Regions from separate parts of the Acinetobacter sp. GG23 genome, predicted to be linked through region 1. Evidence: riboswitches for the same ligand, from Rfam matches in the RefSeq annotation. Region 1 holds a riboswitch; the other holds the start of a gene.
The links. A riboswitch is a leader RNA that binds a small molecule or an ion and turns the genes downstream of it on or off. The one in region 1 is predicted to bind cobalamin.

Region 1 (15,672 bases):
TCTATTGCAAAACTGTCACCTATCGAGTTGATCGGGAACATTTACTATTGCTGGGTATTGGCAATTGTGGCGATCTTGGCCATCGCATTTCGCTTCCCCCGATTCAAACCTGCTTAATTTCAATAGACATTTTAAAAGCGGCCTGAGCGGGTCGCTTTTTTTATGGCTCCGCTGATGCTTTCAACTGTTGCTTTCTGCGCAATAAGGTTTGTCCGCTATAGGCTTTATAGGCCCGTGCCAAGGCAGACTGATCCGAATAGCCCAATTGCATGGCAATATCGGTCAGTGGTATGTCCTGCTGCAGCAACTGTTCACAGCGCTTCATACGCTCCATCTCAACAATCTTCTTAAAAGAGGAGTTGAGGTCATTCAATTGCCGTTGCAATGTCCGCGCAGAGACATGCAATTCATTCGCAATCTGCTCAATTTTGGGCACACTCTTTTGCACACGTAAATACTCCGCTACTCTCATATGAATGTGCTGATCTAAATTTTCATATCGGGGTTTGCAAGCAATGGCTTCTTCTGCCTGGCGCAGTAAAAGTTGCATTAAAGAAGGGTCAGCCAGTTCCGATTTTAAATCCAGGCTGTCCGAACTAATTACAAAAGAATATTGGGCATGACCAAAGCCAATTTCACAGCCAAAAAACTTTTCATAATGATAGCGCGCCATCTGAGGTATATGTGCAAACTGCATACTCAGCAATTGCAAAGATGCGGGGAAAATTTGCTTGGCCAAATGTGCCATACATGCTGAAGTCAGCTCATTAATCATTGCATATCGTGCATCATGTAACGGCCAAGAGAGATAAATCTTTTTATCCTGATGCAGCATTTGCATAGGAATAACAGCTGCGCCATCAATCACCAGACGGCTAAAACGAATAATGTTGTGCAAGGCTTCGGCCACGCTATTACTCCGCGAGGCCATATAGCCCAACACACCAAAATGTTCAGGACGAATCAACCGAGCCATTTCCAGAACCAGTTCTGGGCAATGTAAATGTTGACGGGTAAGTTCTATCACCTCTAAAAAAAATGAATAGGTCGATTGCGAATCAATCGGCAAGGACAAGACATGACGCAATTGGGTTTGATGCTGCGCCAGAAATGGTAAGGCAAAAATATCCATCCCTTGTTGCAGCAAATACATATTTAGCAGCTGAAAATAACCATTGGGAATCTGCAGTTCTTGCACAATTTATCCTTGCTTTTTTGACATTTTAAATTTTCACTTTGGCGTAAAATGTATAAAAAATGGCAAGTCCTGTCAAAACAAAATTAAAAAAGCCCGACATACTGTAGTTATCCAAGGCGATTTAAGTAAAATAAAATGAATGCTATTGCCCAATACCAAGTCGAACCCGTGGTTCGCAGCAATCTTGATTTTAAACTGCATGAAGTACCGCGTTTCTGGTTTGGAGGTGATCCCTTTATCACTCGGGTATTTGATGCTCTCAGCCTGACCTTTCCCGATGGAGAACGTTACTTTATTCAGTCTGTGCGTCTGTTTCGCGATCAAATTACCGATCCAGATTTAAAGCTTCGGGTCGCAGACTTTATTCGTCAAGAAGCCCAGCACGGCATCGCGCATGAAAAAATGAACCAGGTTATGAAAGCACAAGGCATGCCGGTGGAGAAATTTATTCAGCGTTTAAATAAAATTTTTAAATTCGAACTGGAAAAACGCTCACCTCAATACAACATTGCCATGACGGCGGCAGCTGAGCATTTAACTGCGCTGATGGCAGAAACTTTTTACAGTCATCAAGAAACCTTGCGTGATGCACATCCCTATGTCCGTGCTCTGTTGGCATGGCATGCGATTGAGGAAATGGAACATCGTGATGTGGCATTTGATGTCATGAAACAGGTGGGTAATGTGCCTGAAACCACACGCAAATTCACCCTGGCATGGACCACCACATTAATGTTTGGTTTTACCCTTTACCGCGCCAACATAATGTTAAAATATGATGGTTTTACGCCTTTGCAGCGTCTGCAAATGAACATTCGCGGCTTACCCTGGTTTTTTGGTAAAAACGGCAAGCTGAGCAAAATGAGCAAGCAATATCGTGACTGGTTTAACAAAGACTTTCACCCTAGCCAACATCCGGTAATTGCCCAATATGATGTGTGGGTAAAAACTTTAGAAGATACAGGTGATCCAATTCAGGCTGGAGAGGCTTTTTGGCGGGCAGCGAAAGACTAAATATTAAATATCTATTCAGTTCAGACTCACCAAGTTCAGATCAATCTGAACTTGGTTTTATTATTTCTGCTCGGTATGTATTACCATTTGGCATAGTGCTGTTCCAACAAACCATATTCGTTTAACAAAACAATTTCCTGGTCATCTTGCTGAATGGTGCCGCTAATTTTGGCTTGCCATTGACTGAACTGACTGCCGACCAATCTTAAATTCAGATTTTCATAGCGTCGCCAGCCCGTTTTGACATCCAAATGAAGTTTTTCATCTAGCGATCGAATGGTCCAATGATCTTCACCCTGATGCTGGAATAAAACATCACTTACTGGATATAAAACTCCATTCACCCACAAACAGTTTTCGTTGCCAAAACTCTCATTCACGCCTGAAGCCAAATTCAAACCTATTCGATTATTATGCGAATCCCAAAAATTACAGGATAACCAGAACCAGGCTGTTTCTGGGCGTAAGAAACCACAGGTATCATCGAGTGAAGCAAAAGTTTTTTCATGAAACTGTATGGTTTGACCCTGCTTATTGATAAAGAAACCTTCACAACCCAAAGTCGTGAGCTTTTGAGTATAAGTCCAGCCATTAATCCCGGTTGGGCTACACATACTCAGTGGATCTGTCCCCGCGCAAAAGATTCGTGCACTCAGCTTGATTTCCCCATGTTTAGTCACATGGATATAACGCACGCCATTGGCATGCTGAATATCAATTTGAAAAGGTGATTTTGAGAAAAAACTCTGGTTATAAAGTGGTTGCTCATCAACAGTGGTATGGCGTGACAAAAAATTAATTGCGTTCCATTCTAAAACTTCAGCACGCTGATGATTATAGATATAGAAAAAACCATGCCCTGCCCATGCAATATCTGCGATTGCCAGACCAATGGTGTAATGTTCATGTTGAATGCAGCAAAATTTAAATTTTTTATATTTTAATCGCTTGCGCCAACCCGTTAAAACCTTTCCATAAGGTGTTTTATACTGGTACTTATTTAAATCGATGGTCTTTGGGAGAGTACTAAAACGTCCATAATGCGGTTGTCCATTTGATTGAATCAAATCCATTTATCAAATTCCATCTAGCTAAGAGATCACAAATCCTTAATCTTATTATGCCTATATAAATCTAACTTAAAAGTATCAAAAAGCATCTTTTCATCGAAAATATACAAAAAAGTATATTATTCCCAGATGTTTGTTATTTAATAAATATAATTTATTAATCAAAGAGATATAAATCAGTTTCCAGAGAGCAGCAAATAAGTATTTTCCCAGTTATTTTCGCTAAATTCACCTTTCACCAATTGCACATAACGACCATGTACCTGATCGATCGCAATACAATCATCTACCTCTAACACACGGTCGGTATGCTGTTTTTGCCAATGTTGTGCAAAGTAAGCTTTACCACGTTGTTTTGCCAGCATAGCATTTTGTGCCACCACTAAAATATAGCGATGCAATTCACCAAATTCACGAGCATCATAACCACCCAAATTAATTAAAAATAGCTTTTGTTCGGATGAATTCGGCTGGGCGTTACTAAATTGGATTTGATATTTTTCACCCTCAAATTCCACGCCATTAATTTGTGCCCAAGCATCAACATGCAAGCCTTTCTGTTCACCAAACCAGGCATTTTTTAGTTGAGGATAGGTCTCTTCTAATGAATCTCCCACTGCAAGTACTACATCATGAACTTCTGTATTGGCACGTACATGACGACCACCGAGCATGACCATAAAAAGACTGGGCATTCTATTTCCTTTTTTGACACATTTTTTACAGCAATCATGCGATTCACGGAAACGTCATTCGCAATTGTTCGAGGCAGACCACATTTCGATAGAGACGTTTTTGCAACTATATTAATCACATGAAAGTATAAGACGAGTTTTGCGAATGACAATGCCTTTGGTTACTTTGAGCTTATTTAAAGTAACATTACGAGTTCCTTACATTTGAGTTATAAACCATAAGACTCCGTCAAAATGTAGATATCTTCATAACCACAAAATTGAATTTGACTAGAGTTTTCATTGTTAGGAAATATCTTACTTTTGTTTCGGAAAAATTAACAAAACCATCTTGTTGAGCAGACATTACATCTATGTCGCCTTGCCGAACTGCAAATTAAAGCAAGTATTCTAAATTTAGCACCGATTTAAGTAATAAAAAAATCGTGCTGAATTGCTTCGGCACGATCTTTTTCAATATCCACCCTCTCCAAACCTCTCCCAGAGGGACAGGCTTAAGAGCGAAATTACATCTCAACCATTTCCACGCCATCAATACGGGCAACCGTCATCAAGTCCTTATCACCACGACCTGAAACAGTGGCAATAATAATTTGATCTTTAGACATCGTTGGCGCAAGTTTGGTCACATAAGCCATGGCATGTGCACTTTCAAGCGCGGGAATAATCCCTTCAATCTGGGTTAAATCGCGGAAGCCTTGCAGCGCTTCCTGATCATTGATTGGCACATATTTGACGCGATCCATATCTTTTAAGAAACTGTGTTCAGGACCTACCCCCGGATAATCCAGACCGGCAGAAATTGAATGCGTTTCAATGATTTGGCCTTGCTCATCCGACATCAAATAAGTACGGTTACCATGCAGTACACCAACATGACCTGCGTTTAGCGGCGCGGAGTGCTTACCAGTCTCAATACCATGACCTGCTGCTTCAACACCGTACATTTTCACATCTTCATCATTCAGGAACGGATAGAATAAGCCCATCGCATTTGAACCACCGCCGACACAGGCAACCAGGGCATCAGGTAAACGCCCTGCCTGCTCCTGAATCTGTTTACGTGCTTCACGACCAATAATCGACTGGAAGTCACGAACCAGTTGCGGATATGGGTGCGGACCTGCAACTGTCCCAATCACGTAATAAGTTGAATCAACATTAGTTACCCAGTCACGCATCGCTTCGTTCATGGCATCTTTCAATGTTTTTGAACCGCTTTCTACCGGTACAACTGTAGCACCGAGTAAACGCATACGGTATACATTCATGGCTTGACGTTTAACATCGTCTGCACCCATGAACACCACACATTCAAGTCCTAAACGTGCAGCGATCGTAGCTGTTGCTACGCCATGCTGACCTGCGCCAGTTTCTGCAATAATCCGTTTTTTACCTGAAAGTTTAGCAAGTAGTGCCTGGCCAATAGTGTTGTTGACTTTGTGCGAACCGGTGTGATTCAAGTCTTCACGTTTTAAGTAAATTTGCGCACCACCCAACTCTTTTGACCATCGTTCAGCATGATAAAGTGGACTCGGACGACCTACATAGTAGGCTAAATCACGGTCGAATTCTGCCAGAAACTGTTTATCATCTTTCATGCGGAAATAGAGCTTTTCCAAGTCTTCTAAAGCCGCCATCAGTGTTTCTGAGACAAAACGTCCGCCATGAATACCGAAATGCCCGCGTTCGTCGGGGAATTGGGTATAGTCAACTTGACTGTTATGACCTTTATTTTGCTGATCCACGTTGGACTCCTTGCATAAACTGTTCAATGAGTTGTTGGTCTTTTATACCTTTTGCGGACTCTACGCCTCCGCTGACATCGACTGCATAAGCATTGGTCGTCTTTATAGCGTCTTCAATATTGTCAGGCTTTAAGCCGCCCGCCAAAATTAAAGGAATATCGAGTTTGGGGAATTTTGACCAGTCAAAGCTGTGCCCTGTTCCGCCCTTCAGTTCAGGATGCCAAGCATCCAATAATACTGCGCTTGCGCCTACATTTTGGTAGCTTTTTATAGTATTAATGACATCTAGCTCAGGTTTCACCTGTATTGCTTTATACCAGCGGCGACCGACCTGATTCGAAATGTGCTGACATTGTTCAGGTGTTTCATCACCATGGAACTGCAAAATATCGACTGGTGCGTGTTTTAAAATTTGCGCAATTTCATCAAGCGATGCATTCACAAACAAACCCACAGTCTGCACATAGGCAGGTACATGCTGAATCAGTTCTTTCGCTTGCTCTTGGGTAACACTGCGTGGACTCGGTGAGAAAAATACAAAACCAATTGCATCTGCTCCGGCATTCACAACTGAATGTATATCTTCTATTCGTGTGATTCCGCAAATTTTGGCACGGGTTCGCATACACTTCGCTCTAATTTTTGGCTTAATCTTTGCCCGATTTATAGTCAGTCTATAAATATGGGGGCGAATCATTGTAATGCAATTTTAAAAGCTTGAGTAAAGTTCATCCGGAATAATATTGACATAGATTGTCTAATGCATACACAAACCTTATACTTCGCGCAATTGCAACGAGTCTAAGCTCAGGCTTTAGGGAAGTTGGTGAGAATCCGACACTGCCCCCGCAACGGTAAAATGAAAAGCATATCAATGAGATCTTTTTAAGATTGACGCCACTGCACTAAATGTGTGGGAAGGTGGACATGCAAATATCAACTATTTGATATTACATTTAAGTCCGGAAACCTGCTTGTTGCTCCTTTAACTCAATCATTCACGGGGGGTGAATGTATGGAGCTTAAAAACATGTCTACTCTTTTTCAACCTACAGCTTTAGTGGGCGCAATCACTATTGCTATGGGTTTATCCGTATCTGCACAAGCAAATACAAATTCTTCTGTTAATGCATCTTTAGAAACCTTGGTTGTGACTGCTTCTCGTTCAGAGCAAAAAATCAGTGAGGTTCCTGCGCGAATTAATATTATTGAGCCGAAGATTCTTGAACAGTCACCCATTGCTTCCTTACCACAACTGTTACAAACAGATGCTTCTATCAATATGGTACAAAGCGGTGGTTATGGGCAAACAGCTTCTATTTTCCTACGTGGTGGTAATTCAAATCAAACTCTTGTTTTAAGAGATGGTGTACGACTAAATTCAGCAACCTCTGGTACTGCATCCCTAGCATTTATTGATACAACAGATATTAAACAAATTGAAGTACTAAAAGGTCCTGCATCTGTCTTATATGGTACTGATGCGATTTCTGGCGTTGTACAACTCATTTCAAAAACGCCTGAAAAAACTTCAGCTTTTGTCACTACTGAAATCGGCGAAGATAAGACTTATAAATCAGTTATTGGTGCAGACTTAGCAGAAAACGGTTTCTACGCACAAATTCGGGGTCAACGCTTAGAAACTGACGGCACACCTGTAAAAGATGTCAAAAATGCACCTAATGCCTCATTTGATCAAAAAGGCTATAGTGCAAAAGTAGGTGTGGATAAAGAAAGCTTTGCTGCTTCAGCTGATTATAGTGAAAATAAAGGTTATAGCGATTACGATAACTATGGTGCTCTCGTTTCTCAAGACTTCAAGAATGAAATCATGAATGTCAAAGGGCGTTTAAGTGTTCTTGAAAATCTAGAGTTACATGCTCGTTTTTCTCAATTTAAAGACGAAATAGATCAAAATAATTCACCCGATTTTGTACATAGCAAAACCCAAGAATCCGAAATTTATGGCCAATGGGACTTTACACCACATCAAAATGTCTTAGTCGGCGTGACCCAGCGAAATATTGATGGTGATATCCTTTCATTTGGTTCACCTTACCAAGAAGATATTGATTCAACAGGCTATTATATTCAACACAAATACAATCAATCTGGATTAAATACCCAAATCGGTATCCGCGTTGAAGATAATGAAAAGTTCGATACACATACTGTTGCTCAAGGCTCTGTTCGTTATCAGGTTTTACCATTAACAAGTATTTATGCAAACGTTGGTTCTGCCTTCAAAGCACCGACACTGAATGATATGTACGGTTATGGTGGTAACACTGAGCTTAAACCAGAGAAAAGCATTTCATACGAAGTTGGTATAGACCAGAAACTGGCTTATAACATTTCAACGGGTTTATCACTGTATACAACAGAAGTCGACAATCTAATTGATTTTGATAATGCTCTAAACCAAATGACAAATCTTGAAAAAGCCAAAATAGAAGGTAGTGAGCTTTATGTAAAATGGCAAGGTGAAAATCTATTTACAAATTTAAGCTATAACTATGTCCGTGCTAAAGATAAAAAGACTGATGAAGACCTAAGTCGTCGCCCTCGCCAAAATGTTTCTTTAACAACAGGTTGGGCAGATGAACGCTATACATTCTCGACGACTTTGCTGGCAAATGGTGATTATGACAATAGTGCCTTTGACAATGTTCAAATCCCAGGACATTTCCGTGTAGATATGCATGGACAATACAAAGTTAATAAAAATATAGATATCTTTGCAAATATCCAAAATGTAAGCGATTCAAAATATCGTACAGCTTCTGGTAGTGGAAGTTACTACATCAACGGTGGCCGTTTAGCTTCTGCTGGTGTGACATTGAAATACTAAATCGCAAACTTAATCCCGATTAAATCTTTGAGGATAATGTCATGCCTATGGCATTATCCTTTTTACATTCAGAGATCAAAAATTTAAGGAATTCAAATGGGCCACCGTTTAAGTAAAATTTACACCCGTACAGGCGATTCAGGCACAACTGGACTAGGCGACGGTTCCCGTGTAGCCAAAGATGATTTACGTATTGCCGCTTTAGGCGATGTCGATGAACTGAACTCTTGCATCGGTATTTTACGTTCACAAATTGCAATTAGCTCAATAGAAGAAAAAGCTCATTGGGATAAATCGCTTAGCCTGATTCAACATTGGTTATTTGACTTAGGCGGTGAAGTCTGTATTCCTAACTACAATATGGTGCTGCCTGTTTCAATTGAATTTTTGGAGAATGAAATTGACCGTATGAATGAAGCACTGCCGATGCTAAAAGACTTCATTTTACCTGCAGGGACACTTTCATGCAGCTATGCACATCAAGCTCGTTCGGTATGTCGCCGTGCTGAACGCAGCTTAATGTCGGTGCATACTCGAGATCAAAATATTCAAGCTCCTTCACTGCAACTCCTCAACCGCCTTTCCGACTGGCTATTTGTGGCATCTCGTACCTTGCAACGTGCTGAAGGTGGATCTGAAGTGCTTTGGCAAAAGAATATTAATCAAACGATTTGATAATAAATTGATATTCAGAAATAGGACTTAGAGCGAGATTTGACACGCGAAAATGTCATCCGCAAGTGTTTGAGGCGAGACTTCATTAAAAAGTAATTGTTGCTGCGATGATTGTAATAAATGACAGTAGTTGTCGAGTTTTGCGGATGACAATGGTTTTGGTTACTTTTCCCAAAAGAAAAGTAACATATGAGCTCCCTCCCTACTATTACAAACTGTAAGACTCCGCTGTAATATCTTTGGTTAAAATAAAGTATATCGAGAATATGAAATGAGAATCATCGGACATCGTGGCGCACGTGGTGAAGCTCCCGAAAATACACTTGGTGGCTTTCAATACATTCATGACCTCGGCATTCGAGCAGTCGAGTTTGATGTCCGTCAGCTGAAAGATGGTGAACTCATCATCATGCACGATGACAACTTCTTAAGAACCACGGGCACCGATCAACAACTTTATGAATTAAGCAGTCATCAGCTTCAAGCCTATAATCAGGCGCATATCTGGCTGGACTGGAAAAAACAGCTTACCCCGACACTTCGTCAGACCCTGAGCATTATTCATGACTTCGAGCATCTTGAAGTTGAAGTTAAAGCTGTTACAACTATGGCTGAAGCTGAGAAACTGGTTTTAGAATTACAAAAACAATTACACAGTTTTGAACAAACCGCCGTGATCACCAGTTTCGATTTAAAAATCCATCAGGCCTTAAAACAGCAGTACTCGATCTTTAAACGCGGCTTACTGGTTGAAGATGACATTCAACATAAAGCGATTGAACAGGCTTTAGAACTCGGTTGTTGCCAAATAGGCTGGATGAACTCACTGGCAACAGATGAAATCATTCGTGCAACACAACAAGCCCATTTAGAAATCAGTGTCTGGACGGTGAATGACATTGAACGAGCGAAGCATCTGCAAAGCTTAGGCATTGACGGATTGATTACTGATTTTCCTAAAATGATGCTTCAACACTTATCCTGATCATATAAAAAATATTGAGATATGGCGTCATTTAATAGGTTAAAAAGAATGAATAAATTTAATAATTTTGGTCAGAACAAACCCTTATTCTATTGTTTACATATGTTTTTTTAAGTCCTATCGTCCATATATAAATAAGATGTCCAAGCCTTCGATAAAATCAATAAAGACTACCAAGTATTCTGTTACTGTTTAGTACAATACACATGTAGAATAATGCTAGTGAAGATTTGTTCGCTCATGCTAATATTGATAACGTCTTAATCCTTATAAATTGTATTGAATAAGGATTCATTTATACCTTACCTTTACCTTTTAAAAGGTTCTAGGAGTGCTGTTGGAGATGAATGCTCCCTTACCCAAAGCCCCAATTAACTGGATTGCAGTGTTCGCACTGGTACTTTTACCCATTGTGGCTGTAATCGCTATCCCTTTATATGCTTATCATCATGATTTTAGCTTAGGCGCATGGATCAGCTTATTTGTACTGCTCGGTGTGAGTAGTTTAGGGATTACTGCGGGTTATCACCGCTTATGGGCACATCGTGCTTATGAAGCAACCTTGCCATTAAAAATTATTTTAATGCTTATGGGTACTTTTGCGGTTCAAAATAGTATTTTGTTCTGGGCTTCAGGTCACCGTACCCATCACCGTCATGTTGATGATATCGAACAAGACCCATACTCAATTAATAACGGCTTTTGGTATGCGCATATTGGATGGATGCTTCGCAACTATCCAGCAGCAGAAGCAAACTATAAAAATGCACCGGATTTGTTAAATGACAAAGTGGTGATGTTTCAGGACAAGTATTACATTCCTCTGGTTATTGCTGTACATGCCGTGATCCTTACTACGGTAGGTTGGGCAGTGGGTGATATGTGGGGCGTATTGTTATTGGGTGGTTTACTTCGCCTGATCTTGAGCCATCACGTCACTTTCTTCATTAACTCACTCTGCCACATGTGGGGCAAACGTCCGTATACTGACGAAAACACTGCACGTGACAATTTCATTTTAGCGATTGCAACTTGGGGTGAGGGTTATCATAACTATCATCACATCTTCCAGTATGACTACCGAAATGGCGTGAAATGGTGGCAGTATGATCCAACGAAATGGCTGATCTGGTCATGTTCAAAACTTGGTTTAGCCAAAAACTTGCGTCGTATTCCAAGCTTTAATATTAAAAAAGCAGAATTGGCGATGCGCTTTAAATATGCTGAACAGGATTTGGCAGTTTATGGCCATAATGTCAACGAAGATATGGCGACTGCAAAACTCCGTATTGCACAGGAGTATGAAGCGTTTACCCACACATTAAATGACTGGGCAAAACTGAAAGAACAAGAGATTCAAGCAAAAAAAGCCTCTGTAGCTGAAAAGATTCACCAAATCGACAGCAAACTTAAAGTTGATTTTCAATTGGTTGAACAGCGTCTTTCCCATCATCGCAATACCTTAAAAATTCTGATGCGGAATATTAAAAAGAACACTATTTCCGAGTAAAATCGGATTCAATATAAAGCCCCATTCTTGGGGCTTTATTTATTTTGGTCGTTTAAATTTGCTATAGTGATATCATCTCTCCCCATTATTTAGATTGTCCTATGCAATTTAATCCGCGTTATCCCTCGCTTAATCCCAAGCTTTTTCACCATCAAATGCCTGTTCCATTAAAAGGAGCCAAAGCGGGTCATTTTAACGAAGCACTCGCTAATGACTTACAATGGTCAGATGAAGATAAAGCTCGATGGGTTGAAATCTGTAGTGGGCAAAAAACTTTTGCTGAATTTGAACCTCTGGCGATGGTTTATGCAGGACATCAGTTTGGACAATGGGCAGGACAATTGGGTGATGGGCGCGGTTTACTGATTGCACAAATTTTAGATAAAACAAATCAAACCATTGACCTGCATTTAAAGGGTGCAGGTTCAACACCTTACTCCCGTATGGGTGATGGTCGTGCAGTTTTACGCTCCGTGATTCGTGAATATCTGGCAGGTCATGCACTTAATGCTTTGGGTATTACTTCAAGTAATGCTGTTGGGTTTACTTCCTCAACGCAAGGCATACAGCGCGAAACAATGGAACCTGGTGCCATGATGTTGCGTACTTCAGACTGCCATATCCGTTTTGGTCATTTTGAATGGATCAACCAGTATCAGCCTGAGCTTTTACCCGACTTTGTACAGAAATGTATCGAGTGGCATTATCCAGAATGTCTCGAGGCTGAACAGCCTGTTTTGGCTTTTGCTACCCAAGTTATCCAACGTACTGCGGTAATGATCGCAAAATGGCAACTGGTCGGATTTGCCCATGGTGTGATGAATACGGATAATCTGAATATCACCGGTTCAACTTTGGACTTCGGCCCTTATGGTTTTATGGAGCGTTTCCGTCCGAACTGGATTAACAACCACTCGGATTATCAAGGACGTTATACCTATCAGCAGCAACCGAGTATTGGTCATTGGAATTTATGGAACTGGCTGAATAACCTGGTTCCGCTCTGCCCTACAGACTATGGTAAAGAGCAATGGAAACAGGATTTGGTAGCATGTTTAGAGCACTATGAGCCAACATTCTTAGAGCACTATAAACATGGTTTAAACCAGAAAATGGGCTTGCCAAGTTTTCATAAAGATGGTTTTGATTGCGGTATGGCTTTCCTTCGAGTTCTGCAAAGCGAACAGCTCGACTACACCCAAAGCTTTATTCGACTTCAGAACAAAGAATTTGAAGTGATTAAAGATGATTGCTTAGACCGTCGTCAGTTTGAAAGCTTCTTGACTCAATATGAAAATATTCGGGCATATCAAAATACTGATGAATTGGATGCTGAAATGGCCAAAGCCAATCCTCAATATATTTTACGTAATCACATGGCACAAAAAGCGATTGAGTTGGCGGAAAGGGATGATTTTTCCGAAGTAGATCGCCTGTTTAAATTACTCAGTCAGCCTTATACCAAGCAAACAGACATAGAAAAACCTGAAGATTTAGCACCGTTACCTAGTGACGTGCCGGAAGTGATGGTGAGTTGTTCATCTTAAGATTGATCAACAGATGACTTGCGAACTGTGGATAATTTCAGCATTATCCACAGTGTTATTTAAAAATAAAATTATAAAATCAAGAGATCGACTATGTCCTTACATCGTCTTGCCAGCCAAACTGCCCTTCAATTGCCTGAAGTGACCTGTACCCAGCCTTTTGGCGATGGCTGTGATGTATTTAAAGTCATAGATAAAGTCTTTATGTTAAGTTTTCATTTAGAAGGTAAAGCAGCTATTAACTTAAAAGTTATCCCGGATGATGGTGCAATGTTACGGGATATTTATTCCTATATCCGTGCCGGCTGGCATATGAATAAACAGCACTGGATTTCGGTGTTTGAAGATGAAAATTTGGATGAATCCTTGGTTCAGGATTTGATAAAGAATTCTTATCAATTAGTGGTAGGTAAATTAAATAAACTGCAACAGCAACGGATTGAGCTGCTTAAAGTCGTGAAATAAGCCTCTCGGACATGACTAATTCCACTAAAGATTTATACAAAAAATGGACTCTCTCGAGTCCATTTCAAATTTTATACATTCTTTTTATGCAGCATTTTAAACAATCCGAACAGCACCGCAATCCACACTGGAAGCATCAATACGGATAATATAAGGCCTTGATTCCACATCACATACAGGATTATCAACATAAACGCTAAAACAAAATAATTCGTAAACGGTGCAAATAAAGCCGGAAACTTAGTATGAATGCCTTCTTTTCTCATGGCTTTCTTAAATTTTAGATGAATCAGACTGATCATCATCCAATTTAATACCGCTGCACTGACCACAATATAAATCAGATAACTCAGAGCTTTTTCAGGCACGAAGTAGTTCAGCAAGACACAGCTAAAAATCAGTAAAGCAGAAAACAGCACTGCAGGAACTGGAATCCCGTGTTGATTGACCTGTTGAAATACTTTCGGTGCATTACCCTGCTCTGCTAGCCCCAACAACATTCGACTATTGGCATACATCCCGCTATTACAAACAGATAATGATGCTGTCAGAATAATAAAATTCAGTAAATGTGCCGCCCAATCTATGCCGATTTGTTTAAAAATAATCACAAAAGGGCTTTTATCCAGCCCACCCAAATCTAGTTGATTCCAAGGCACCAAAGACAAAAGGATGGCTAAAGAACAGATATAGAACAGAAATATGCGAATAACTGTCTGATTCACCGCTTTAGGTATATTCTTTTCCGGATCTTCAGTTTCAGCCGCCGCCATACTGATCAGCTCAATCCCACCAAACGCAAACATCATAAAGGCTAACATATAAAATAGGCCTTCAAATCCATGTGGGAAAAATCCACCATGCATCCACAAGTTGCTGATGGATACCGTAGAAGCTGCATCTGCGGTAAACAGCAAATACACGCCAAAGATGATCATTGCGATAATTGCAAGGACTTTAATCATCGACAGCCAAAATTCAGATTCACCATAAATCTTCACATTGGCAAGATTCATGACAGTGACAAGAACAAAGAAGAATAAAACCGAAACCCATGCTGGAATGTCTGGCCACCAATAATTCACATATTTTCCAATGGCGGTCAGCTCAGTCATCGCCACTAAAATATATAAAATCCAATAATTCCAACCAGTTAAAAATCCTGGAAATTTACCCCAATATTTAAAGGCAAAATAACTGAATGACCCTGTTACAGGTTCATGCACAATCATCTCACCCAATTGGCGCATAATCAGGAACGCAATCAAACCACCAATCAGGTAGCCCAAAATAATCGATGGGCCTGCTGATTGAATAATATGTGCTGAACCCAAGAATAATCCTGTACCAATTGCCCCGCCCATAGCGATCAATTGGATATGACGATTCTTTAAACGGCGCTGAAGTTTAGGCGTCTCGCTGTCCAAAACACACTCTCATCATCAATAAAAACTGAATTGTAAATGCTTCGTGCGCTATGACCTAGCCTGCCGAATTAAATCCATACGCTTTTATTTAAAGTATTTTTCTGCTTATACTTAAATAAACATATAAGCTTTTGATTAATTTAGATTAAAATTTATTTTTTAATTTATTGTTTTTAGCATATGAAAAAGCGAACCATCTCTGATTCGCTTTTTTGCTTCTACCCAAGTTAATCTTCAGGATATTCAAAACGGTATCCTATCCCATACACCGCTTGAATCCACTCATGACGGTTACCCGTTTCAGCAGCATCCGAAATCTTACGGCGCAGGTTTTTAATATGGCTGTCAATCACGCGGTCTGCTACATCAAAACTGTCAGGGTTAATATGATCGAGTAATTGCGCACGTGAGTAAACCTGTCCTACATGCTCCAAAAATAACTCCAACAAACGGAATTCAGTAGGCGTCAAGTTCAAGGTTTTTTGTT
Region 2 (15,596 bases), on a different contig from region 1:
ATGTTAGATATGGAAATATTAGTAAAAGAAAGTTAGACATTGCTTTAGATTATCACCAGCAAGAGTCTAAAAGAATTTTTGATCATATGTTAGCTACATTTGATCTAAATGATTCATCTCATTGGGAGACTGAAAGAGAAGATACACCTCAACAATCTATACATCCTGCAATTGATCAAAAACATCCAAAGCATGCACCTGAATTACTATTAGCCATCCAAGCATGGGAAGCAAAATATCTAAATAACGAGTATCCGCATCAAGAGCACACACCAGCTATTACTAATATTTTAAAAAATCTAGCAGTGACCCAGACCAATCTGGTTAAAAGAATTTGCGCAATAACTAATCCAAAAAAATAATATATTTCAATTATTTATTCTAGGTGTCACCTAAAGGTGTCACCTTTTTTTATGCACATGTCACTTGTATGACACCTTATGAAATTTGCTTTTATGCACCTACTCCTTATTTTTGCATGTAGGTGCATAGATGACCATTAATCCTATACGTGTCCAATTCAAAACAGCTTGTGAATTATTGGACATTAGTCGTGAATCCTTACGTCATATTGTGCGTACTGACGCCTCATTTCCTCGACCAATTAAGACAGGCGATACTAAGCAAGCCTCGGTCTATTTCGACTACGCCCAGCTTGTTGAATGGCATAACAAGCAAATGCAAAGCCTTGCTGTAATGGAGGCTTAATTCATGAATCAAATCATTTCACCTACTCTAACTATGTCTAGTCGTGAAATAGCAGAATTGACTGGCAAAGAGCATAAAAATGTTATTAGAACTATTAAGGATTTATTAGCAGCGGAAATTTTAGACGCTCAAATTGAGCCACTAAAATTTGAATACCGTGGCCAGTGGTTTGATTACTACGAACTAAAAAAGCGTGACAGCCTTATCCTTGTTGCACTTCTTTCGCCTGAATTTACAGCGCATATCGTAGATCGTTGGCAAGAACTGGAATGCCAATCCAAACAGCACAATGTAGACATTAACAATCCTCACGCACTACGCAAGGCATTACTTGAATACACAGAACAGGTTATCGAGTTAGAGCATAAAAATACTGGCTTGGAAAAATCCATAAAGGTAATAACTCAAACCAATCACGGCGTTAAATTCCAACAGGCTTGCAAGCTTCTCAATATTAAGCGTTCTGTGTTAGCTGATTGGCTCAGTAAACATGGTGGGGATAGACGACTTAACAATGCACGCGCATCTACCCACTATAGCCAAGAACGTGGGTACTGTGAGACTAAGTATGAAGAGTGTACAAGAATCAAAGCCAATGGTGAGCTAGGAAGCTATAGCCAAATTGAATTTTTTATTCTGCCTAAAGGAATGGAAGTTTTAGCTAAACATTTCGGAATAAGGGGGTAAAGCATGAAAGAGCTCTCTATCAACCTTCTAAAGCTTCTCTTCATCTGGACCATTGCTGTTTTTCTTGTTGCAAGCTGTGGACGTTCCGCTTATGCTAGTTCCGTTCATCAAAAAGCAGATGAATTAGCTTTGGTCGGCTATAACAATGAAGGCGTACAGTCCGCTTATAGGACTTTTTTTGTGCGTAATATCTCTATGCATCTGCATGTTATGGCGGGGCTGGAGAGGGACACCTTCGGGTGTGCTGGTTTCCTTCGTTACCAGTCGACCAACCCTTTCTGGTCCTGCCACCCTCATTTGGTCGTGAATGGCAAGACTCCTACAAATGAAGGAGCGCATTAATCATGCCTAACTCAAATCAAAAATCGAAACCAATTAATAACGATTATTTCCCATCTCTAAGCTGTACCAGCGCATTTTTTACACCACATAAAGATGCAAACCATCTCAATGCTCAAGATGTTATTCATTGCCTTGTTGGAAGTGCTAAAGACATTTCAACCGTTACTTTCAACTGTTTTTAAAATGGTAAGGAATTAATCATTAACGGTGAAATTGTTGCGAACCTGATTTTTGAAATCCAAACCAAATTAGAAATGATTGAGAAAATATTGCCTTTGGCTTTTGAATGGCAAGAAAGCAATAAAGGTGGTGCCAAATGAATAACACCACCTCCATCAAACCCGACACCATCTTAGCAAATTGCACATTACTTAATCCACTGGATGATACCTATATCAATCATCCAGTCATTCAGCGTTTTGGCAGTCCTTTACAGCCGATCTATGTGGACCAGTGCCATGTAGATATCAACGGCGTGAGCTATGATAATCCTTTAATTCTGCCGATCTATAACGCTCAATTAGAGCTTGTTCAATGTGCCATATTACAAGATAAACAACCCTTACGAGTCATCCCCGATGGAGTGGCCAAAGGCTTTGCTATGTTGGGTGAGTTGCACCAGGATAAACCTGTCATCATCACCTATAACCTTGAGGCATTCTTTAAGATTTCTCAAACAGGCTACGCCGTGGCATTGGTAGTATTACCAAGCCTATGTGATGCTCATCAAATCGAGTTCAAGCCATTTGATTTTGAGCAAATGCAGTTCGTGATTAATCAGCTTTTAAAGTCAGGTTTTGACAGGTTGTATATGCCTGTACGCCCTGAGCATATACAGCTTGAAGCATTCCAAAACCTCGAGAAAAATAGCCCCATTCGATTGCTCAATCAATTTCAGAAAGCTGGTGAAAGTGAGTTTTTAACTGAGCTGTCACAGGATGACGATGCAGAGGAAGTAAAAGCGTTTCTTGATTATGCCATTGAGCAATTACCAGCTTTAAATCAGTGGGGTGAACTATTACCATTGGCGCAGGCTGAAACTTCCTTAAATAGCACTTATCCAATCCATGCATTACCACCACTTGCAAGGGATGCCGTTATTGCTATTGCTGAGTATGTACAAGCGCCAATTGGTATGACAGCTCAATGTGTCATAGGTGCCATGTCACATATTGCTCAAGCCCACGTAAATGCACCTCATCCATTTAACCTTCAAGGTGAGCCATGCAGTTTATATCTACTCACTGAAGGACAAAGTGGAAGCCGTAAAAGCACCAGTCGTAATATGGCAGACAAGGCCATTATTCAGCATGAACGTAAACAATATGAACAATATAGCCGTGACCTTAAACAATGGCAAAGCGGACAAGCTGGATTAAACAAAAAGGACAAAGAGGCATACGGTGCAGAGAACCCACCTCCGAATGACCCTAGCACCTTATACAGTGACATTACCTTGGAATCTATTGCAGGGCTTTACGTGGATGGCATATTAAATAATGCATCTATTGCTAGTGATGAAGCTGGTCAGTTCTTTGGTGGTTATACCATGAAAGGAGATACCCGCACCCAAGCGATTGGAGGATATGCCAAATTATTTGATGATGGTTTTGTGGAGCGCACCCGGTCTAAATCCAATTTAAATGGTAGTGGTCGTGCTTATGATGTTCGATTGACCTTTAATTTACAGGGACAGCATGAGGTTTTATCTGATGCATTGAGAGATCAAGTGCTACGTGGCCAAGGTTTCTTGCCTAGATTCATTTTAACCATCCCTGAGAACTTGGCAGGGACACGTTTGCAAGATGCTATTTACCGATCTAAGAATGCCAATCATGACCATCGGTTAATAGCTTACTGGACACGGTGTGAATACTTGCTTGATGACTGCCCTAGACTACAAGGGGGGCAAGAACTTTACAATGGGCGTTATGTCATTCCTATGAATGATGAAGCAAGGGATATAGATGCATCGTTCTACAACATGTTTGAGGAACTACAGGGCAAAGGTAAGCGCTACGAATACCTACAAGCATTTGCCAGTCGTGCCAGTCAATTAGCACGGCGCTTAGCTACCGTATTCGCTTATTTTGAGGGATTACAATGGATTGATGCCAAGACCTTAACAGGGGCTTGTGAGGTCGTTAAGCACTCACTCAATGAATGGGCTATGTATGCAGATATTGAAGTCAAAACGGAAAGTGATGCTGAACGGTTGATTAAGTGGCTTATTCGAAAGTGCATGGAGCAAAAAAACAATTGTATCCCTAAAGCAATAGCGCTGAGAGGAGCTCCATCACATCTAAGAAAGGCGAAAGCATTTGATAATTGCCTTAATGAGTTAATCGAATTCAATTATGTACGACTCATTACTATCAACAAGTCCACACACATTGAATTAAACCCTTTATTGTTTAAATAGCTGCTAATTTGCGAATTATCCCCTAAACTCCTTTAGTCGTAGGCTTTTAGGGTTCGCAATTATTGTGCAAATGGCGTGCAACCTTCTGCGAATTGAATGCGAAGTAACAGAAAATCATCGTATGATTCGCAATTAGCAAACTTAAATTTATAATGAACGCGAAACGGAATAGTAAGCTATACAAGGCATACAGCTATAATTCGCAAATTCGCACAAACTCCTAAGTAGTATCTATTTTACGAATCTACTGTTTTAGTACTGAAGATCTATTTCGGTCACTGATCTGTCCTATATTTGCATCCATTAGTTTCTTTAATAGAGCATCACGACCATTTTCTATTGACCATTGCATTTCATCATCCGTAATAACAGTGGCGATTAAAAGCTGCATATTTCCATTAGGCAATTTGATATCTGTAGCTAAAGGCTTTTGTGCTTTAGCTATAAGCACATTAATGGTGTCATTCTCACTATTACCTACAGGTATCGCTTCAACTGTTAAGCCATTATTCTTTTCTATTCTGGCCAATAGATCTACATCGTTCAGTAGAATTATATTTCCTGTCCATTGCATAAACCAAAGTGGCCATTCAGCATTTTCTTTTGCAATCATGAGCACTTCATATCCATAACCAGCTTTTCCAGATGCAGATATAGCTTTACTCTTTTTCTCTAATTTTGATGAGCTGGAAACAACCCTACCTTGGTCATTATATTTAACCTCAATATCTGTAGCTGTTAAGCTTGCAGGCATGTCGGTATTGGTAAGGCCAAAAGTAGAATATACCCATAGCCCTTTTTTGATTTTGTCGGCAGGTATTACGTAAAAGCCACCACCCGGCCAAACACCAAATAAGTTAGGGGCTTTCATAATGTCATTAGGTAGCTTCCCTATATTTTTCTCGTAGAAAGCCTCTCGGGCATCATAGACATGCTGCCATTCTTTTTCTGAGCTATTTTGAGCAAAGCCAATAGTAGACGCCGTAAGTGCAGTGAACCCCAATAAAAATTTAATAAACTTCGTATTCTTAAACATTTATTTTCTCTATGTATGAATGCGAAGTGATTCTATCAAATAATTCATAAACATAGAGTTAGATAGCCTCTTATACTAAGTTGGCGATGATACAGCACGGCGATATGCTGCGATTCCTTTGCAATTGATACGAGGAATCGCAAAACCGAAAACTATAGAGTCTCGATACTGAAAGCCCTACAACATACAGGATACAAGGTGAAATCGCAGAATCGCAGGGCTTCTATAGATAAATATAAATTTAAATAGCCGAGTCAAAATTAAAAAACACTAATTGATAATTTATGAAGACGCTGCCAAGCTATAGAATTCTTAAGTACAGGTTTTTCCTTGACTATTTTTTCTAGTATTTTAGCTAACGAATTATCATAAGACTCAATTCTTTGGCCAATCACTCTGTCTAACAAAAGAAGGACCTCTTGAGGGTACTTCTCAGTCAGTAAATATTTATCTTCATTGTTAGTTAACTGGTATAGGAAAATTGAAGTTGGTTCAATGTTTCTTAAATATGGTTCAATATTTTTAACGATATCTGTGAAATACTCGGATGTTTCTATAGCCAAATCTAATAACCTTTCAGATGTTTTTGACGTTTGACAAAAATTTTCTTTAGGCCAGATATTTTTAAAGAAAAATCTGCCAAAACTTAACCAGGAATTTTCTTTATTAACTATATCTGAAAGTATCCATAGACTATGAGATAACATATCACTATCGAACTTTCTTAAAATTTTTCTTACCTCTACATTAGTAAATAATGTTTGTCTAGGGTAAGACCAATAGCAAAACTGAATAGCCACCGAGTATGTAGACGCCTTTTATTTAAATAAAATGACTAACTAGAAGAATTTAAAAAACTCTAAAAATCCCCTTAAGCTTACTATTTTTTATTAGCAAACTATTGACCTTAGTCTTACTCCAAGCCTTATAATCAATTCAAATATTAATTTTGATGCAATTATGCGTTCAGTAAAATGGATTACAGTATTGGTGACCCTGTTCATGTTCCAAAGCCTGTGGAACGTGGCGGCAGCCTTTTGTGTCCATGAAGAGCAGGCGCAGGTGTTGCAAACTTATCATTTTGGTCATCACCAAAATACCTTATGTGCCAGCGATAGTCGTCAACACGATCATAATGGACAGTCAGAAAACATAAAAACAGTCAGTAGCGATTTAGAAATCGGTGAAGATCATCAAGATCATCTACCGTCGATGACGCACTTGATTGTGCAAAATGAAAAAATCAGCCTGTTAACTCTACCTTCAGATGATAAAACTATTCCACATTTCTATTGGAATAACAGTTATCAGCCACCTGATCTGTTTCAACAAAGCCCACCTCCCGAATTTTCCCCGCTCATGGTGGGGTAGCCTAAAACATTCCCACCACTTTTATTATTTAAATAAGTGGGAAAAATCATGTCTTTACAATCAATGGCATTCTTCTGTCATAGTTTGCTTGCCTGTGTGTGTACAGCAGCTATGCAATACAGCCATGCTGAAAACGTTACCAGCTTTGAATCCGCTTTAGCAAAAGTACAAAGTTACCAGACTCAAGATCAGCTGTGGCAACAAGGCCAGCAGATTTCTGAATTGAATATCCAGCAAAGCCGGTTATGGCAGAATCCAAGTATAAGCATAGAGCAATCTGGCTTTGGCTCGGATCAAGAACAGGAATTCAATGTCGGTATTCGTCAACCACTAGATCTATTTGGTCAGCGTAAGCTGAATCAGGTGATTGCCAATACCTCGGATCAACAAATCCAATTGCAACAGCAATTATGGAAGGCGCAAAGCCAACTGATTGTTAGATTTGCATGGTCGCAATTTGCACTTGCTGAGGTTGAACAGTCTGCTTATTCAGTACAGTTAAAAACAAGTAAAGCCAATCTGGACAGTGCGCAGAAACGCTATCAGGCCGGCAGTATTGCACTGGTTGATTTTGAGCGCGCTCAAATTGAAGCGCTAGAATTCCAACGACTTTATCAGCAAGCGATGCTGAATCAACAATCCGCTGGTCGTCAGCTGTCTCATTTGTGGGGAGAAACGTCTTCACACCTTCAATTGAATAAAACCGCTATTCCTTGGCCAGAGCAAAGTCATCAAACTGTACAACGTTATATCGCTGAAGGGTGGCTAGAAAAACTGTATGCCTTGAATATTCAGCAATCGGATCATCAAATTGAAAATCTAAGAATACAGGCACGTCCCAATCCCAATTTAAATGTAGGCATGAAACGTAGCAAAACTCCCAATGAAAGTAACGATACGACTTTGGCAATGGGCGTGGATATTCCCCTGAATATTTTTAACCGCCAGCAATATGCGATCCCGATGGTCCAGCAACAGCAAATACTGCTGAACCAACAGCAGCAGCGTGAGCTGAAGCAACAAATACTCGATATTGCCAACAGCATGCATCAGCTCAAAGGTTTACGTAGCCAGTTCGATGCCACCACAGCACAACTTACATTGGCGACCAAAGTTCAGAGCCGTACTTTACAAGGTTTTCAGGCAGGAAAACTGTCAATTACCGACGTTCAGCAAGCAACCACTCAACTGCAGAATCTTCGATTGGGTCAATTACAAATTCTACGTCAGGCTTGGCAAACGACCCTCACAGCTGAAGCACTCAGTATTGGCACAAGTTATGAAGAAATTAGCCGTTCGGATGCCTATATACAACTGAATAAAAAGGTAGTCGAAGCATCACAAAACTTAATCAATGGGGGAGCACGATAAAATGAAAGCCAAGCAAAACGGAAAATTATCTCAGTCTCTCATGATCACGATTTTGATTATTATCACGATCTTGGTCAGTGTCACTATTTGGTTAAGTTCCAAAACAAATGAATCTGAGGGACATGGCCATGATGAGGGAAATGCTGAACATTCTGATGAAGAAAGTTCTGAAGAAGGACATGCTGAAGAAGGCGAAATACAACTGACCAGCCAACAAATGGTTGAACAAGGTTTAAAAGTTGCTGTTGCATCCACAGGATTGGTTGAAAAGCTCACGACCCTGCCAGGTAAATTGGTGGTGAATACCGATCAACAAGCGCATATCTCCCCTAACTTTAGTGGTCATGTTGAGCAGGTCAATGTGGCTTTAGGACAGAGCGTGCAAAAAGGGCAAACGCTGGCTGTACTGATCGTTCCTGAACTGATCGACCAACAGGCAACCTTGCGTATGGCACAGGCGAATCTGGATTTGGCCCGTCAAGATTACCAGCGCGAACAGCAACTCTGGTCACAGGGGATTTCTGCCAAACAGGATTACCAGCGTGCAGAAAGTGCCTACCGTCAAGCACAGATTACTGTCCAGTCCTCACAAGCACGTTTAAATGCATTAGGGGCGAGCGGCAATAACAATGGACGCTTTTTGATTCGAGCACCGATCTCCGGGGTGATCAGTCAAAAAGATATTGTGGTTGGTGAAAATGTGCAACTGGCTGATCAACTCTTTGTTATTGAGCAGCTGAAAGATTTATGGCTTGAGTTTAATTTGCCGAATCAATTCTCAGGTCAACTGCAAGCCGGACAAAAAATTGACTTTAAAGTGAATGATTCACAACAAACCTATAGGGCTATTGTACAAAGCTTAACCTCTCAGGCAGATGTACAAACAGGGCGTCTGGTGGTGCGTGCAAAACTCGATGCGCAAGCGGCTGAGTTGCGTCCTAATGTGTTGGTGAGGGTATTGATTTCGGAAGCTCCTACAAAATCAGCCCTACGGATTCAAAAGTCTGCGCTGCAAAGTATTGAAGGTGAAGACAGTATTTTCATCATAGATTCAGAACAAAAAGGCCAAGTCCGTTTGAAAGCACAGAAAGTGCAACTGGGGCAGGCTTCAAGTGATGGACAATGGCTTGAAGTGATTTCTGGGCTGACCGAAGGGCAGAAGTATATCGCTCAAGGCAGTTTCTTGCTCAAATCTGAATTAGAAAAAGACGAGGCAGGCCATGAGCATTAATTCTGATCTGCCGAAACCAGAAGGTTTATTCGAAAGAATCATTCATTTTTCCATACAAAATGCGATTTGGGTGATGCTCTTTGTCTGTACCTGGATTGCGGTCGGGGTGTATAGCTATCAGAAACTTCCAATTGATGCTGTACCCGACATTACCAATACTCAAGTCCAGATTAATACTCAAGCCAATGGTTTCACTGCGCTTGAGGTCGAACAGCGGATTACCTATCCTATTGAAAATGCCATGGCAGGCATTCCGAATCTGGAGCTTACCCGTTCCATATCCCGTTACGGACTCTCTCAAGTCACCATCGTCTTTAAAGATGGCACTGATATTTATTGGGCCCGTCAGCAGATTAACCAACGGGTACAGGAGGTGCAATCTGAGTTGCCTGCTCAAATCGCACCGACGATGTCACCCGTTTCAACTGGTCTGGGTGAGATTTATCAATGGGTACTGAAGGCAGATCCGAATGCGAAAAAGCCGGATGAAACTGCATACACGGCGATGGATTTGCGTGAGATTCAGGACTGGATTGTGCGTCCTCAACTGCAACGTGTTGAGGGGGTCGCAGAGGTCAACAGTATTGGTGGTTTTGAAAAAACCTATGTGGTCTCTCCTGATTTAAACCGGATGCAGCAACTGAATATCTCATTAGAACAACTGCAACAGGCTTTAGCACAAAATAATGAGAACCGAGGTGCAGGTTATATTGAAGCCAATGGTCAGCAACTGACGGTACGTATACCGGGTAAATTCAATGGTCTTTCTGATATTGAGAACACCATGCTGGGTAGCCCAAATGGCAGCCCAATTCGGGTTGGTGATATTGCGCAAGTCTCTATTGGGCATGATTTAAGAACCGGTGGCGCAACCTATAATGGTAAAGAAACCGTTTTAGGGATTGCCATGATGGCGATGGGTGGAAATAGCCGGACTGTTTCTAAAGCTGTGGATGCCAAGCTTCAAGATATTCAGAATAGTTTGCCTAAAGGGGTGGTGATTGAAACGGTGTACGACCGTACCACCTTGGTTGAGAAGGCGATTAAAACCGTTCAGAAAAACTTGGTAGAGGGAGCAATCCTGGTCATCATCATTCTGTTCCTGTTTTTAGGGAATATCCGTGCTGCCTTGATTACTGCCTGTGTCATTCCACTCTCTATGCTGTTTACCTTAACCGGGATGGCACAGAAAAATATCAGTGCCAATCTGATGAGTTTAGGTGCACTCGATTTCGGCATCATTGTCGATGGTGCTGTGGTGATTGTCGAAAACTGTATCCGGCGTTTAGCCCATGCACAGCAACTGTTAAAACGACCTCTCACACAAAATGAGCGCTTTAAGGAAGTTTTTCTGGCTGCCCGGCAAGCACGTCGTCCTCTTATTTTTGGTCAGCTTATTATTTTGGTGGTGTATTTACCAATTTTTGCTTTAAGTGGCGTAGAAGCAAAACTATTTCATCCGATGGCTTTAACCGTTGTTCTCGCACTGGTGGCAGCTATTATTTTATCGGTCACCTTTGTGCCTGCTGCGGTTGCTTTATGGGTTAAAGGGGAGATCAAAGAAACAGAAAGTCGCTGGATGATCTGGCTCAAAACCCGATATCAGCAGATACTGGATATGGCTTATCAATACAAGGCGGTGGTTTTAACTTTTGCCGCTTGTCTCCTGGTCATCACCGGTCTGCTCAGCACGAAAATTGGTAGTGAGTTTGCACCCCAGCTGAGTGAGGGTGATTTTGCGGTACAGCAATTACGCTCGCCAAGTACAGGACTAGAAGAATCATTACGTATGCAGGAAAATACCGAAAAGCTTTTACTGAAAAACTTTCCCGAAATTAAAGCTGTATTTGCCCGTACCGGGACTGCTGAAGTGGCGACAGATGTGATGCCACCGAATATTTCCGATGGTTATATCATGCTGAAACCAGGTGAGGAATGGCCAGATTCAAAAGAAAGCCTGGATGCACTTCGAACCCGAATGGAAGCTTATCTTGCGACAATTCCCGGCAATAATAGTGAGTTTTCTCAGCCTATTGAGCTACGTTTTAATGAACTGATTTCAGGGGTACGTAGTGATGTGGGGGTGAAGGTTTTTGGTGATGACATGCAGGTTTTGAATACTGAGGCTGCAAAAATCGCGAAAATCATTCAGCAAGTCGCAGGTAGCAGTGTGGTAAAAGTTGAACAAACTTCGGGTCTGCCTTTACTCAATGTAGAGATTGATAAAGCTTTAGCTGCCCAATATGGCTTGAGCGTGAAATCTATTCAGGATGTGGTGGCTGCAAGTATTGGTGGACAAAGCGTAGGAGAGATTCTAGAAGGCGATCGTCGTTTTGATTTTATTATTCGTTTGAGTGAGCAAAATCGAAGTGTTGCATCTGTTTCCCAGTTACCGATCCAGCTTCCAAATGGCGGCAGTATTTTATTGTCTGATATCGCACAAGTTTCTACCATTGAAGGCATTAATCAAGTCAGCCGAGAAAATGGTAAGCGCCGAGTTGTGGTCACAACGAATGTTGAAGGGCGTGATTTAGGCTCTTTTGTATCTGAGGTGCAGACACAGCTCAAAGCATACAATTTGCCAAGTGGCTATTGGATTGAATATGGCGGTCAGTTTGAAAATTTGGCTTCAGCTAAAGCACGGATGCAAATCGTGATTCCACTGGCTTTAATTACCATCTTTATTTTACTGATGGCGGTCTTTCACAATGTTAAAGAAAGTCTATTGGTCTTTACCGGGGTACCCTTTGCCTTGACCGGTGGTGTGGTATTTCTTTGGCTAAGGGATATACCATTATCGATGTCAGCTGGGATTGGTTTTATTGCCTTATCTGGTGTTGCAGTCCTCAATGGACTGGTGATGTTGACCTTCATTAAAGAATTAAGGGATAAATATCCAGTGCATGAAGCCGTGTGGCAGGGGGCTATTTTGCGCTTAAGACCAGTGTTGATGACAGCTTGCGTGGCTTCACTGGGCTTTGTACCGATGGCGCTGGCAACCGGAACAGGCGCTGAGGTTCAACGGCCACTGGCAACCGTAGTGATTGGCGGGATTCTTTCATCTACCTTGCTGACTTTAGTGCTTTTACCAGTACTGTATCGCTGGATGAACAGTCATCAAAAATACTCCAAATCAGAAACAAAATAATGCTCACAAAATGAAGTAAATAGACACAGGATGATCTTGAAAAGGATTATCTTGTGTCTGTCTAAGCAAAGAATGCCGAATAAGTGAATCATCTCAGGATGAGTGGAGTTGTTTTGGAGTATCTGAGAGGGGAGGAGAAATCATCATAAACTGTTTGACTTAGCAAAAACTTAACCTTAGGCTTTGCATCGCTTCAGGTGCTTCCTTAGAGAAGTGAAACTGGGAAGTTAGTGCACATTTGTGCAAGCTAACACTGCCCCCGCAACGGTGAATAGGGTATTAACTCAATATCCTTAAGTCCGGAGACCGGCCTAAAGCAGACCAAAATAATGCGGTGGGCGTTAATAGGGGATGTCTTAATTTGATTTGATCTTTTTCAATTTACTTTTGCGCGCCTATATCACTCTAGCATCATCCATTTCGATATCGCACGGGGCGTGTGTTCAGGTAAATTATGCTTATTTTTAAACTATTTTATTTTTATTCCTTTTTTTTGCCTATCTCCTTCAGCTGATTGAGCTGTTGAAATCTAATTCCTGACAGAAATATTTTATTGACTCAACGTCCTCGGTTGACCAAGTGATGTTCTGCCTCCCTCTATTTAAATAAATGCTGATCCATTCATGGCATTTATACGACAATGAATTAAAACAATGACCACAAGCAATACCACTCAAGCTGCTAAAACTCAGTATGCAGGTAATAAAGCAGAACATATCGGCAGCTTCTTAAGAGCGCTAAAATTAAAGAAGGCACGTTATGATTTTGCGGATCGTGTCATTTATGAAGAAACTTTGCGACAGGTTGAAAATGCAGAAATTGATAATCTGGTCGATATCCAGCTCGATCTCGATTGTTCAGTGATGACAGATGGTGATTTTCGCCGTGCCTGGTGGCATTTTGATTTCCTGGAACAGCTCGATGGAATTGAAGGCCATAAAATACGGGATGGCTTAAAATATAAAGATGTCATCAGTAAACCCTATGATGTTCGGGTTACTGACAAGATTTTCTTTAATGCAGATCACAACTGTTTAGCGCACTATCGCTATTTGCACCAAGCGATTGAAGGTTTTGCCACAGCCAAATATTGTCTGCCTAGTCCGAATATGATGCTGTATCCGTATCTGCGTAATAACCGTTATTATGCGGGTGACTTAGATGCCTATATCCAAGATTTGGGTCTATGTTTTCGAGAAGCAATAACTGCACTTTATGATCAGGGCTGCCGCTATATCCAGATCAATGACCAGTTTTTGGCATATCTGTGTGATGAACGCTATCGTACGCAGGAGCTTGAGCAGGGGATGAATCCGGTAGAACTGGCTGGCTGCTGTGTCAAAGCATTAAATATGGCCTTAGACAATAAGCCTGCTGATCTGTTTGTTGCCTTGCATATCGAACGTGGAAACTTTAGTTCGAGCTGGCTGTATCAGGGTGACTATGACTTTATTGCAGATCATGTTTTAAACGAACTTCAAAATATCGATCGCTATTTCCTGGAATTTGATACTGAGCGAGCGGGTGGTTTTGAACCTCTAGCCAAACTGCAGAGCGCGCAAGCAGAAGTGTTCTTAGGTTTGATCTCAACCAAAACTGAAAGGGTGGAAACCAGATCCGAGATCATAACTCGTATTCAAACTGCTTCTAACTTCCTGCCATTAGAGCGGTTAGGCCTGTGTCTTCAGAGTGGTTTTGCTTCGATGGAAGAAGGCAACAAGGTGTCCTACGATACCCAGTGGAAGAAAATCAAACTGATGAATGAAGTCGCGAAAGAGGTGTGGGGATAATTACCACTTAGGAGGCATCACTTCTGTCACCACTATTTACGGGTAGTGACAGGTAGTATTTCAATCTTTCTGGCCTATAATTCAGCTTGATTTCTTTTTAATCCTTTAGATCTCCTTTGTCTATGTCTCAATTATCTTCCTGTTTTCAGAACAACCAGTTTTGTATCCTGGTGGAATACCTTACTTCACTGAATGAGATTTTCCCTGTGAAAACTGAATTTGCCAGATATCCTGCAGTGATGACATTGGCAGACCGTGTCCATTCAGATCATGATGTGACACCGCTTGCAGCGAGCCAACAGTACCCCGATTCAGTCGACAAGGTTTTACATTTTGCCGGAAAAGGGCAGGATATTCAGGATTTTGAGTTATTCTTACAGCAAGCCAAAGCAGCGAAGATCAACAATCTTTTATTGCTGACAGGCGACAAGCTGAAAGAACATTGTCATGGAGAAGATGGATCACTACGCACCCGATACCTGGAGTCGGTCAATGCGGTGATGGCAGCCAAGCGTCATGGCGGATTTTATCTGGGGGTAACCTTTAATCCGTTTAAATATGCCGAAGCTGAGCGTGACGCACAATATTTAAAACTGCACAAGAAGCTTAAGGCAGGTGCGGATTTTATTATCACGCAATTGGGTTACGACATGAATGCTTTAAAACAAGCCAAGATATTTTTAAATCATCATCAGTACACGCAGAAAATACTCGCCTGTGTCATGCCCCTCAGTTTGGCGCGTGCCAATTTTATGGTGAAACATCAGGTCGCTGGCATCGTCATCACACCGCATATGCTGCAGGTGCTAACAGATGAAAAACAGACAGGACTGAACGAGCGGGTGTATTTGCGCTGTGCTTTACAGATGCTGATGTGCAAGCATCTTGGTTTTGCTGGCATTCATCTATCTGCCTGTCACAAGCCTGAAGAGCAGATGCTACTCGAAAGCTATATCGAGCAATATCGGCATCTAACTTTAGATGAACTTGAATCACTCTGGAATTCCCTCTGGCAAGTAAAGACTGGCAAAGAGTTTGTACCGGAATTGCCTTATTATTCCCGTCAACCGACATCCAGCCAGATCATTAAATATCAGCAACTGCATTTCATGCATGAGGCATTATTTGAATCCAAAATTGCTAAGGGTGTTGGACGTTTTATTTTTAGAGCCGCATGGTGGGAAAATACACCTGCAGCAAAAGCATTACTGAAGACTGAATATATCAGTAAGCACGGGGTAGTGGGCTGTGAAAGTTGTGGGCAATGCCGTTTGGGTGATACCTTATATATCTGCCCGGAAACCTGTCCGAAGGGTTTAGCCAATGGACCATGTGGCGGAACGACTTTGGATCGCTGTGAATTTGGTGATCGGGAATGCATTCACTCAGTTAAAGCCAGACTCGCCAAAGCGGTTGAACAAACCGAAGTCTTAAAAGAAAAACTGATTCCAACGGTGCCGATTGAGGTACGCGGAACCAGTTCTTGGAAA

Region 2: linked by a shared signal. The riboswitch ahead of AC3CAU_RS13475 (5-methyltetrahydropteroyltriglutamate--homocysteine S-methyltransferase) and the one ahead of AC3CAU_RS06010 (TonB-dependent receptor plug domain-containing protein) in region 1 are both predicted to bind cobalamin.

The regions. Positions count from the first base shown of each region.
Region 1 is NZ_JBYMDJ010000002.1:588,335-604,006, reverse strand. Features, by position in the region: gene AC3CAU_RS06045 (Na+/H+ antiporter NhaC family protein) at 1-117, shown strand, start outside; gene AC3CAU_RS06040 (AraC family transcriptional regulator) at 161-1,198, opposite strand; gene AC3CAU_RS06035 (metal-dependent hydrolase) at 1,334-2,212, shown strand; gene AC3CAU_RS06030 (DUF2804 domain-containing protein) at 2,293-3,285, opposite strand; gene AC3CAU_RS06025 (DUF1543 domain-containing protein) at 3,459-3,977, opposite strand; gene trpB (tryptophan synthase subunit beta) at 4,484-5,725, opposite strand; gene AC3CAU_RS06015 (phosphoribosylanthranilate isomerase) at 5,709-6,350, opposite strand; cobalamin riboswitch at 6,506-6,717, shown strand; gene AC3CAU_RS06010 (TonB-dependent receptor plug domain-containing protein) at 6,756-8,576, shown strand; gene AC3CAU_RS06005 (cob(I)yrinic acid a,c-diamide adenosyltransferase) at 8,673-9,251, shown strand; gene AC3CAU_RS06000 (glycerophosphodiester phosphodiesterase) at 9,523-10,236, shown strand; gene AC3CAU_RS05995 (acyl-CoA desaturase) at 10,580-11,746, shown strand; gene AC3CAU_RS05990 (protein adenylyltransferase SelO) at 11,848-13,293, shown strand; gene AC3CAU_RS05985 (MmcQ/YjbR family DNA-binding protein) at 13,387-13,758, shown strand; gene AC3CAU_RS05980 (amino acid permease) at 13,830-15,185, opposite strand; gene AC3CAU_RS05975 (response regulator) at 15,413-15,672, opposite strand, start outside.
Region 2 is NZ_JBYMDJ010000008.1:129,950-145,545, forward strand. Features, by position in the region: gene AC3CAU_RS13415 (hypothetical protein) at 1-362, shown strand, start outside; gene AC3CAU_RS13420 (transcriptional regulator) at 493-708, shown strand; gene AC3CAU_RS13425 (Rha family transcriptional regulator) at 712-1,395, shown strand; gene AC3CAU_RS13430 (hypothetical protein) at 1,399-1,737, shown strand; gene AC3CAU_RS13435 (hypothetical protein) at 1,740-1,919, shown strand; gene AC3CAU_RS13440 (DUF3987 domain-containing protein) at 2,054-4,159, shown strand; gene AC3CAU_RS13445 (suppressor of fused domain protein) at 4,404-5,195, opposite strand; gene AC3CAU_RS13450 (hypothetical protein) at 5,456-5,995, opposite strand; gene AC3CAU_RS13455 (cation efflux protein, CzcI-like) at 6,156-6,566, shown strand; gene AC3CAU_RS13460 (TolC family protein) at 6,615-7,937, shown strand; gene AC3CAU_RS13465 (efflux RND transporter periplasmic adaptor subunit) at 7,939-9,168, shown strand; gene AC3CAU_RS13470 (efflux RND transporter permease subunit) at 9,158-12,316, shown strand; cobalamin riboswitch at 12,495-12,645, shown strand; gene AC3CAU_RS13475 (5-methyltetrahydropteroyltriglutamate--homocysteine S-methyltransferase) at 12,970-14,106, shown strand; gene AC3CAU_RS13480 (methylenetetrahydrofolate reductase C-terminal domain-containing protein) at 14,229-15,596, shown strand, end outside.